One region of the Enterococcus spodopteracolus genome, then DNA from elsewhere that is predicted to be linked to it. Evidence: predicted binding sites of a transcription regulator. Region 1 holds the regulator's gene; each other region holds the start of a gene.
What was found. The regulator CtsR, encoded in region 1, represses protease genes until heat stress. The targets are predictions, from matches to a motif close to TTGGTCAAAAAAGGTCAAANA.

Region 1 (2,243 bases):
ATCAATAAAGAGAATAACTTGACCATCATGATAAATTTCATCAATGACTTTTTTCATTCGATCTTCAAATTCTCCACGATACTTCGTCCCAGCGACTAACGCCCCCATGTCTAACATCATCAACCGTTTTGCTTTCATCTCTTCAGGTACTTCACCTAAAATGATTTTTTGAGCCAACCCTTCTGCAATCGCAGTTTTACCGACCCCAGGTTCTCCAACTAAAACAGGATTGTTTTTTGTTCGGCGACTAAGTATCTGGATTAACCGTTTGACTTCTCTTGAACGCCCTACGACTGGATCTAATCTGTTTTCTTTTGCTAACTTAGTTAAGTCTCTAGCTAATGAATCTAACGTAGGAGTACCTTGTGTCATTGTCCGCTTTTCTTGTGGATTTCGACGGCGAATACCACCGGTACTCGTGTCCGTACCCATCGTACGCTTCAAAGACTGACGAACTTTGCTCAAACTGATTCCTAAGTTGATCATGATACGAGTAGCCATGATACTCTCATCTTTTAGTAGACTAAGTAAAATATGCTCAGTCCCCACTTTTTTTGCACCCATTTTATTTACTTCGCTATTTGCCAAAGCAAAAGTTTGTTTCATTCGAGGAGAATAAGGAAGAAATACACCTTTTGCATAAGTTTTCACTGTACCATAACCGACTAAATGCTCGATTTCTTCATAAATATCTTTTTCATTCAATTTCATATCTCGTAATACTTTCCCAGCAATCCCGTTGGGTTCGATCACTAAAGCCAATAATATATGTTCTGAACTTACCGTTTGATGTTTGAAGCGTTTTGCTTCTTCTTGGGCAATTTCTAACACACGTTGTGCTCTTTCTGTAAATATTTCTGCCATTTAAATTTCACTCCCCGTCTTCATAGCTTAATCGTTCTAAAAAGGCTCGTAAGATTCGAGCACGCGTATAATCTTCTGTCTCGTTGATGTTCAATGTATTTTTAGCAATCGCACTCAACATCAAGTTTCCCTCTTTTTTGGTAATGATTTGGTCTTCATATAGTTTCTGAATAATGGCGTAGGCATTTTTTTCATTGATTGTTTCGCCAAATAGCAAGTTGATTCGTTCAAGCATTTGTTTTTTATCCGACATCCTCACTTTAGCAATGCGGATATACCCACCACCACCACGTTTACTCTCAACCAAATAGCCACGTTGAATCGTAAAACGTGTATTGATCACATAATTGATTTGTGAAGGAACGCAGTTAAATAGATCTGCCAATTCAATCCTTCGAAGCTCGATCATCTCGTTTTTTTCCAGGATCTTTTTTATATATGATTCAATTAGATCCGAAGTATTTTGTTGTGCCATCCCACTCATTCCTTTGACTAATATTGACCTTAATTATAGCGAATTTACAGGTAGAATGAAAGGAGAACGCTTGTTAGATATTTGATTCGAAGAATAACGATAAGCGACGATTTTTTTATGTAAATAAAAAAACTAGGAATTCAATGAAGTCCCAGTTATTCCAACGCGCCCAAGAGGAGTCGAACCCCTAACCTTTTGATCCGTAGTCAAACACTCTATCCAATTGAGCTATGGGCGCATATTCAATTAATTAAAAATAATCATACAATAGAACGTATAACTTTGCAACAAATAAAAAAAAATCGGGAAGACAGGATTCGAACCTGCGACCCCTTGGTCCCAAACCAAGTGCTCTACCAAGCTGAGCTACTTCCCGAAAAAATAAAAAGACTACGCGCCCAAGAGGAGTCGAACCCCTAACCTTTTGATCCGTAGTCAAACACTCTATCCAATTGAGCTATGGGCGCATATTTGTAATGCCGAGGACCGGAATCGAACCGGTACGGTGATCACTCACCGCAGGATTTTAAGTCCTGTGCGTCTGCCAGTTCCGCCACCCCGGCGCGTAGTACATTGGCAAAGCGGAAAACGGGGTTCGAACCCGCGACCCCCACCTTGGCAAGGTGGTGCTCTACCACTGAGCTATTTCCGCGTATTTACGATGCCGGCTAAAGGACTTGAACCCTCGACCCTCTGATTACAAATCAGATGCTCTACCAACTGAGCTAAGCCGGCGTAAAAAAATAGAATAAATCATATGATGCGGGTGAAGGGACTTGAACCCCCACGCCGTAAGGCGCTAGATCCTAAATCTAGTGCGTCTGCCAATTCCGCCACACCCGCAAAAATATGAGCCGTACAGGGCTCGAACCTGTGACCCTCTGATTAAAAGTCAGATGCTCTA
Region 2 (2,243 bases), on a different contig from region 1:
GCTTTTACGAAGTTACGATCTAATTGAGCAGTGTCACTTGGCGTCAAATCATGCGCTACGACAACAACTTCTTCATTGATCATTGAAGGGTTTGGTAGAGTCACACCTAGAAGATGTGCTAAAATACGTTTTGCAACGTCACGAATATCTGCTGCACGTTCTTGCATGTAAGCATTATCTTCCATTGCTTCGAACATCCCGATATACATATCCGTTACTTCTTTAAGAGCTGATTCAGCATTTACACTGTTATCTTTGATGTTTTGTTTGATTTGACCTATCATTTCAGGATCTGAAAGAACCATTAAATGTGCGTCAAATACTTGCGCTTCTGCTTCACCTAAGCTTTGCGCTGCTTTTTCACGAATTTGTTGTAATTCTTCAGTTGATTTTGCTAAAGCATCATCTAAGCGAGCTTCTTCAGCTGAAGTATCCTCAACTGTCGTCTTACTGAATGATAAATCCGGTTGAACTAGCAGGTAAGCTTTTGCAACGGCTACTCCGTCACTAGCGGCGATCCCTTTTAGCATTTCAACCATTATTCAGATAAGCCTTCTTTCTTCATTGTTTCAACGATAGCTGCCATAGCATCAGCTTCGTCAGCACCTTCAGCAGTGATAGTAACGTCAGAACCTTGACCTACACCTAAAGACATAACGCCCATGATAGATTTTAAGTTTACTGATTTACCTTTATACTCTAAGTTTACATCAGAGTTAAATTTGCTTGCTGTTTGTACTAATAGAGTAGCTGGACGTGCGTGGATCCCAGTTTCTGCTACTACGTGAAATTCTTTCTTTTCCATATTAATCGGTCTCCTTTAAGTGAGTGTTGTTTTTATGTGAGGGTTTTCTTTTTTAGCAATCCATGATAGAACTAATCAGATGAACCCTTTCATCTGTAAAGATTACCATTTTTTTTCCTTAGATACAACAGTTTTCATTTAAATTGAGAGAAAATCCAATAAAGTATTCTGTAGAAGTGTTTCATGCATAGTGACGATTATTCCTGTTTTAATAAATTGCATGTTTTTTTATATCTCATGAATCGTTTGACCAATCATTGTTTGTCGAGTAATTGAACGATTCTTGAAATTTCAGCTAGATCCCCTACAAATTCGTCGACAACTTAAGGTTCTTACCCAAATGGTTTGTCACATTGTATGAACAAAAGAACCAATTGCTTGCGTCAATTCAAAAAATTAGTATAATAAAATTAAATGGTCAGTAATGGTCAACGAGGTATGACTTTTATAAGGTTTGTTGATCGAGTGTTATTCTTTTACCCAAAGATAGGCGCGATGTAAAATAGACTTAATGACTAATGTTTGAAAGGACGTGAATGTTTTATGCTTTGTCAAAACTGTGGAAAAAATGAAGCAACGATTCACTTGTATGCGACTGTCAATGGCCAACGTACACAACTTGACTATTGTCAGAGCTGTTACCAAAAAATCAAAAATCAGCAAAATGGAGGTCTAACAAGTATGGCCCAAAATGATCCATTTGGCTTTGGGAGTCTGGACGATCTGTTTCGTTCGATGTCTCGTCAAATGCAACAACAAGGAAATTATGAACAAACACCCCCTACTCAGTTTGGTGGGAACAACAACTTCAATGGTGGACAACCACCACAAGGACCCGCTTCAGATGGTCTTTTAGGCGAATACGGTATCAATATTACAGAAGAAGCACGCCAAGGTGAAATCGATCCAGTCATCGGCCGAGATGATGAAATCAAGCGCGTAATCGAAATCTTGAATCGTCGCACAAAGAACAACCCTGTATTGATTGGAGAACCAGGTGTCGGTAAAACGGCTGTGGTTGAAGGACTCGCTCAAAAAATCGTTGATGGCGATGTTCCACAAAAATTACTAGATAAAGAAGTGATTCGCTTAGATGTTGTTTCACTTGTCCAAGGCACAGGAATCAGAGGCCAATTTGAAGAACGGATGCAAAAACTGATCGAAGAAATCAGACAAGCCGAAAATGTCATTTTATTTATAGATGAAGTTCATGAAATCGTTGGGGCTGGTTCAGCTGGCGATGGTAACATGGATGCCGGAAACATATTAAAACCTGCGTTAGCTCGTGGCGAATTACAAATGGTTGGGGCAACGACATTGAATGAATACCGGATCATTGAAAAAGATGCTGCGTTAGAACGCCGCATGCAACCTGTTCGTGTTGATGAACCTTCTGTAGATGAAACGATCAGTATTTTAAAAGGATTACAAAAGCGCT
Region 3 (2,243 bases), on a different contig from region 1:
TACTGCTTCAGAAAAAGCGGGCAATGTATTTTCCGGATGGGTTCCTTTACTTCCTCGATGTGCATAAATCTGTACCATAGTCCTCACTCCGATCATCCCTATTTTACCACAGGAACAAAAAAGAAAAAGCTTGGGCTAATTGTAAGTGCCCAAACTTTTACTTTATCAAAATGTTTAGTTTCTCTTATCATTGAATAAAAAATATGTTTTGTTTAGCTCCACACATCATCTTTTGAGAAAAAGCCGATTGGTTGTCTCGTCGTATTTTTCAACTGGGATTTTTTCTCATTGATCATTGCGGTCAAATTATCTGTGAAGTTTTCCAAAATGACACGCCCACCTTTGTAAGCATAGCCGCCAATCTTCATCGTTTCATCCGGTGAAAGAATCACTTTTCGATGAGCGATATTCTGGAATAATTCATCTAAAATATAATTTGGCAAATAAAAATTATTTTGTGCCGAAAATGATTGCAAATACGCAAAGTCATCGATTGTGATATAACAATCGTCAAAAGCATCAAAGCTGACATATTCGTCCAACAAGCTCGCACGCTTTTGGAGAATCTCATTGATTTTTTTATTTAATTGATTCAATGTTTCGATTTCTTTGACTTTCAGTTCCAATTCGCGTCTACGTTGCTCTTTATTCTCAAGATGACGCATTTGGATCGCCATCCCTAAGTAGACTAAGATTGCTCCTACTAATACACCGATAAAACCTGTGATAGCAATTACCAATTACGGTTCCTCCTTCTTATTGATTTCTTTTTTATCATAACATAAACTCACTTTATGAGACTAGCTCTCGGAAAGTTTTTTCATTTGACCTTTATTGACCAAAAATGTATACTACTTTGTAGGTAATCAAAATCAATTTATGTTACACTATTTCTAAACAAATCAAGGAGGAACCTTATTATGAATTTAATTCCTACAGTTATTGAACAATCCTCACGTGGGGAAAGAGCCTACGATATTTACTCACGTTTATTGAAAGACCGCATCATCATGTTGAGTGGACAAGTAACAGATGATCTAGCAAACTCAATCATCGCACAATTGCTATTTCTAGATGCACAAGATTCTGAAAAAGACATTTACATCTATATCAACTCACCTGGTGGTTCTGTGACCGCTGGAATGGCCATCTATGACACAATGAATTTTGTCAAAGCAGATGTCCAAACAATTGTTATGGGGATGGCTGCTTCAATGGGAAGTTTCTTATTGACTGCCGGAACAAAAGGGAAACGATTTGCTTTGCCAAATGCTGAAATCATGATTCACCAACCACTTGGTGGCGCACAAGGACAAGCAACAGAAATCGAAATCGCTGCACGTCATATCTTACAAACCCGCGAACGTTTGAATAAAATCTTAGCGGAACGTACTGGTCAACCAATCGAAGTGATTGAAAAAGACACAGATCGTGACAACTATATGACTGCTGAACAAGCCAAAGCATATGGCTTGATCGATGAAGTCATGGAAAACAGTGCTTCATTAAGCTAATTAATCCGCACGACTATAAAAGAAGGTCCGTCATTCAAAGATGACAGACCTTCTTTTTCTACTGTAAAATAAGTGATCAGCTTATTTTTGCCATTCTTTGAAGAATCCATCTGCATGTTTTTGTCCCATCTCGATATAATGCACAATATTCTGTTTATTTTTTTGGATTTCTTCTTCTGTTAACGGACGGATTACCTTGGCTGGTCGACCAAAAGCTAAAACATTCGGTGGGATAATTTTTCCTTCTGTCACAAGTGAGCCTGCTCCGATCAAACTATTCTCACCAATAACTGCATGGTTCAATACAGTCGTTCCCATGCCGATCAATGCGCCTTTTTCGATTTTACATCCATGAAGCATACATTGATGTCCGACTGTGACATTTTCAGCAATCTCAACTGAGGCATCATGATCGACATGGATGACCGTCCCATCTTGGATATTGGTTCCTTTGCCGATTTTGATCCAATTGCTGTCGCCACGAACCACTGCTTGGTACCAAACCGTAACATCTTCTCCTAATTCTACATCACCGATAACCGTCGCATTATCTGCTATAAACCTTGCCATCTTTTTCCCTCTTTTCATTTTATTGAAGAAAAAAGGTCCTAGAAGACTATTCGTCCCTAGAAACCTCTTTTCATTATTCCGCTGCTTCAGCAAATTGGCTGTTATAAAGTTTCTCATAGAAACCGCCTTTTGCTAATAAACTTTCATGTGTTCCTTTTT

Region 2: P3R27_RS06935 (ATP-dependent Clp protease ATP-binding subunit) is a predicted target of CtsR. The motif match lies at 1,220-1,240, and genes of this name have one in related genera.
Region 3: clpP (ATP-dependent Clp endopeptidase proteolytic subunit ClpP) is a predicted target of CtsR. The motif match lies at 822-842, and genes of this name have one in related genera.

What each region holds. Positions count from the first base shown of each region.
Region 1 is NZ_JARJHD010000012.1:234-2,476, reverse strand. Features, by position in the region: gene P3R27_RS11625 (ATP-dependent Clp protease ATP-binding subunit) at 1-864, opposite strand, end outside; gene P3R27_RS11620 (CtsR family transcriptional regulator) at 872-1,339, opposite strand; tRNA gene P3R27_RS11615 (tRNA-Arg) at 1,504-1,577, opposite strand; tRNA gene P3R27_RS11610 (tRNA-Pro) at 1,642-1,715, opposite strand; tRNA gene P3R27_RS11605 (tRNA-Arg) at 1,733-1,806, opposite strand; tRNA gene P3R27_RS11600 (tRNA-Leu) at 1,817-1,902, opposite strand; tRNA gene P3R27_RS11595 (tRNA-Gly) at 1,920-1,991, opposite strand; tRNA gene P3R27_RS11590 (tRNA-Thr) at 2,002-2,074, opposite strand; tRNA gene P3R27_RS11585 (tRNA-Leu) at 2,101-2,182, opposite strand; tRNA gene P3R27_RS11580 (tRNA-Lys) at 2,190-2,243, opposite strand, start outside.
Region 2 is NZ_JARJHD010000004.1:56,610-58,852, forward strand. Features, by position in the region: gene ptsP (phosphoenolpyruvate--protein phosphotransferase) at 1-539, opposite strand, end outside; gene P3R27_RS06930 (phosphocarrier protein HPr) at 539-805, opposite strand; gene P3R27_RS06935 (ATP-dependent Clp protease ATP-binding subunit) at 1,349-2,243, shown strand, end outside.
Region 3 is NZ_JARJHD010000004.1:233,015-235,257, forward strand. Features, by position in the region: gene P3R27_RS07810 (glycerophosphodiester phosphodiesterase) at 1-78, opposite strand, end outside; gene P3R27_RS07815 (hypothetical protein) at 213-677, opposite strand; gene clpP (ATP-dependent Clp endopeptidase proteolytic subunit ClpP) at 921-1,514, shown strand; gene P3R27_RS07825 (gamma carbonic anhydrase family protein) at 1,596-2,084, opposite strand; gene efrB (multidrug efflux ABC transporter subunit EfrB) at 2,158-2,243, opposite strand, start outside.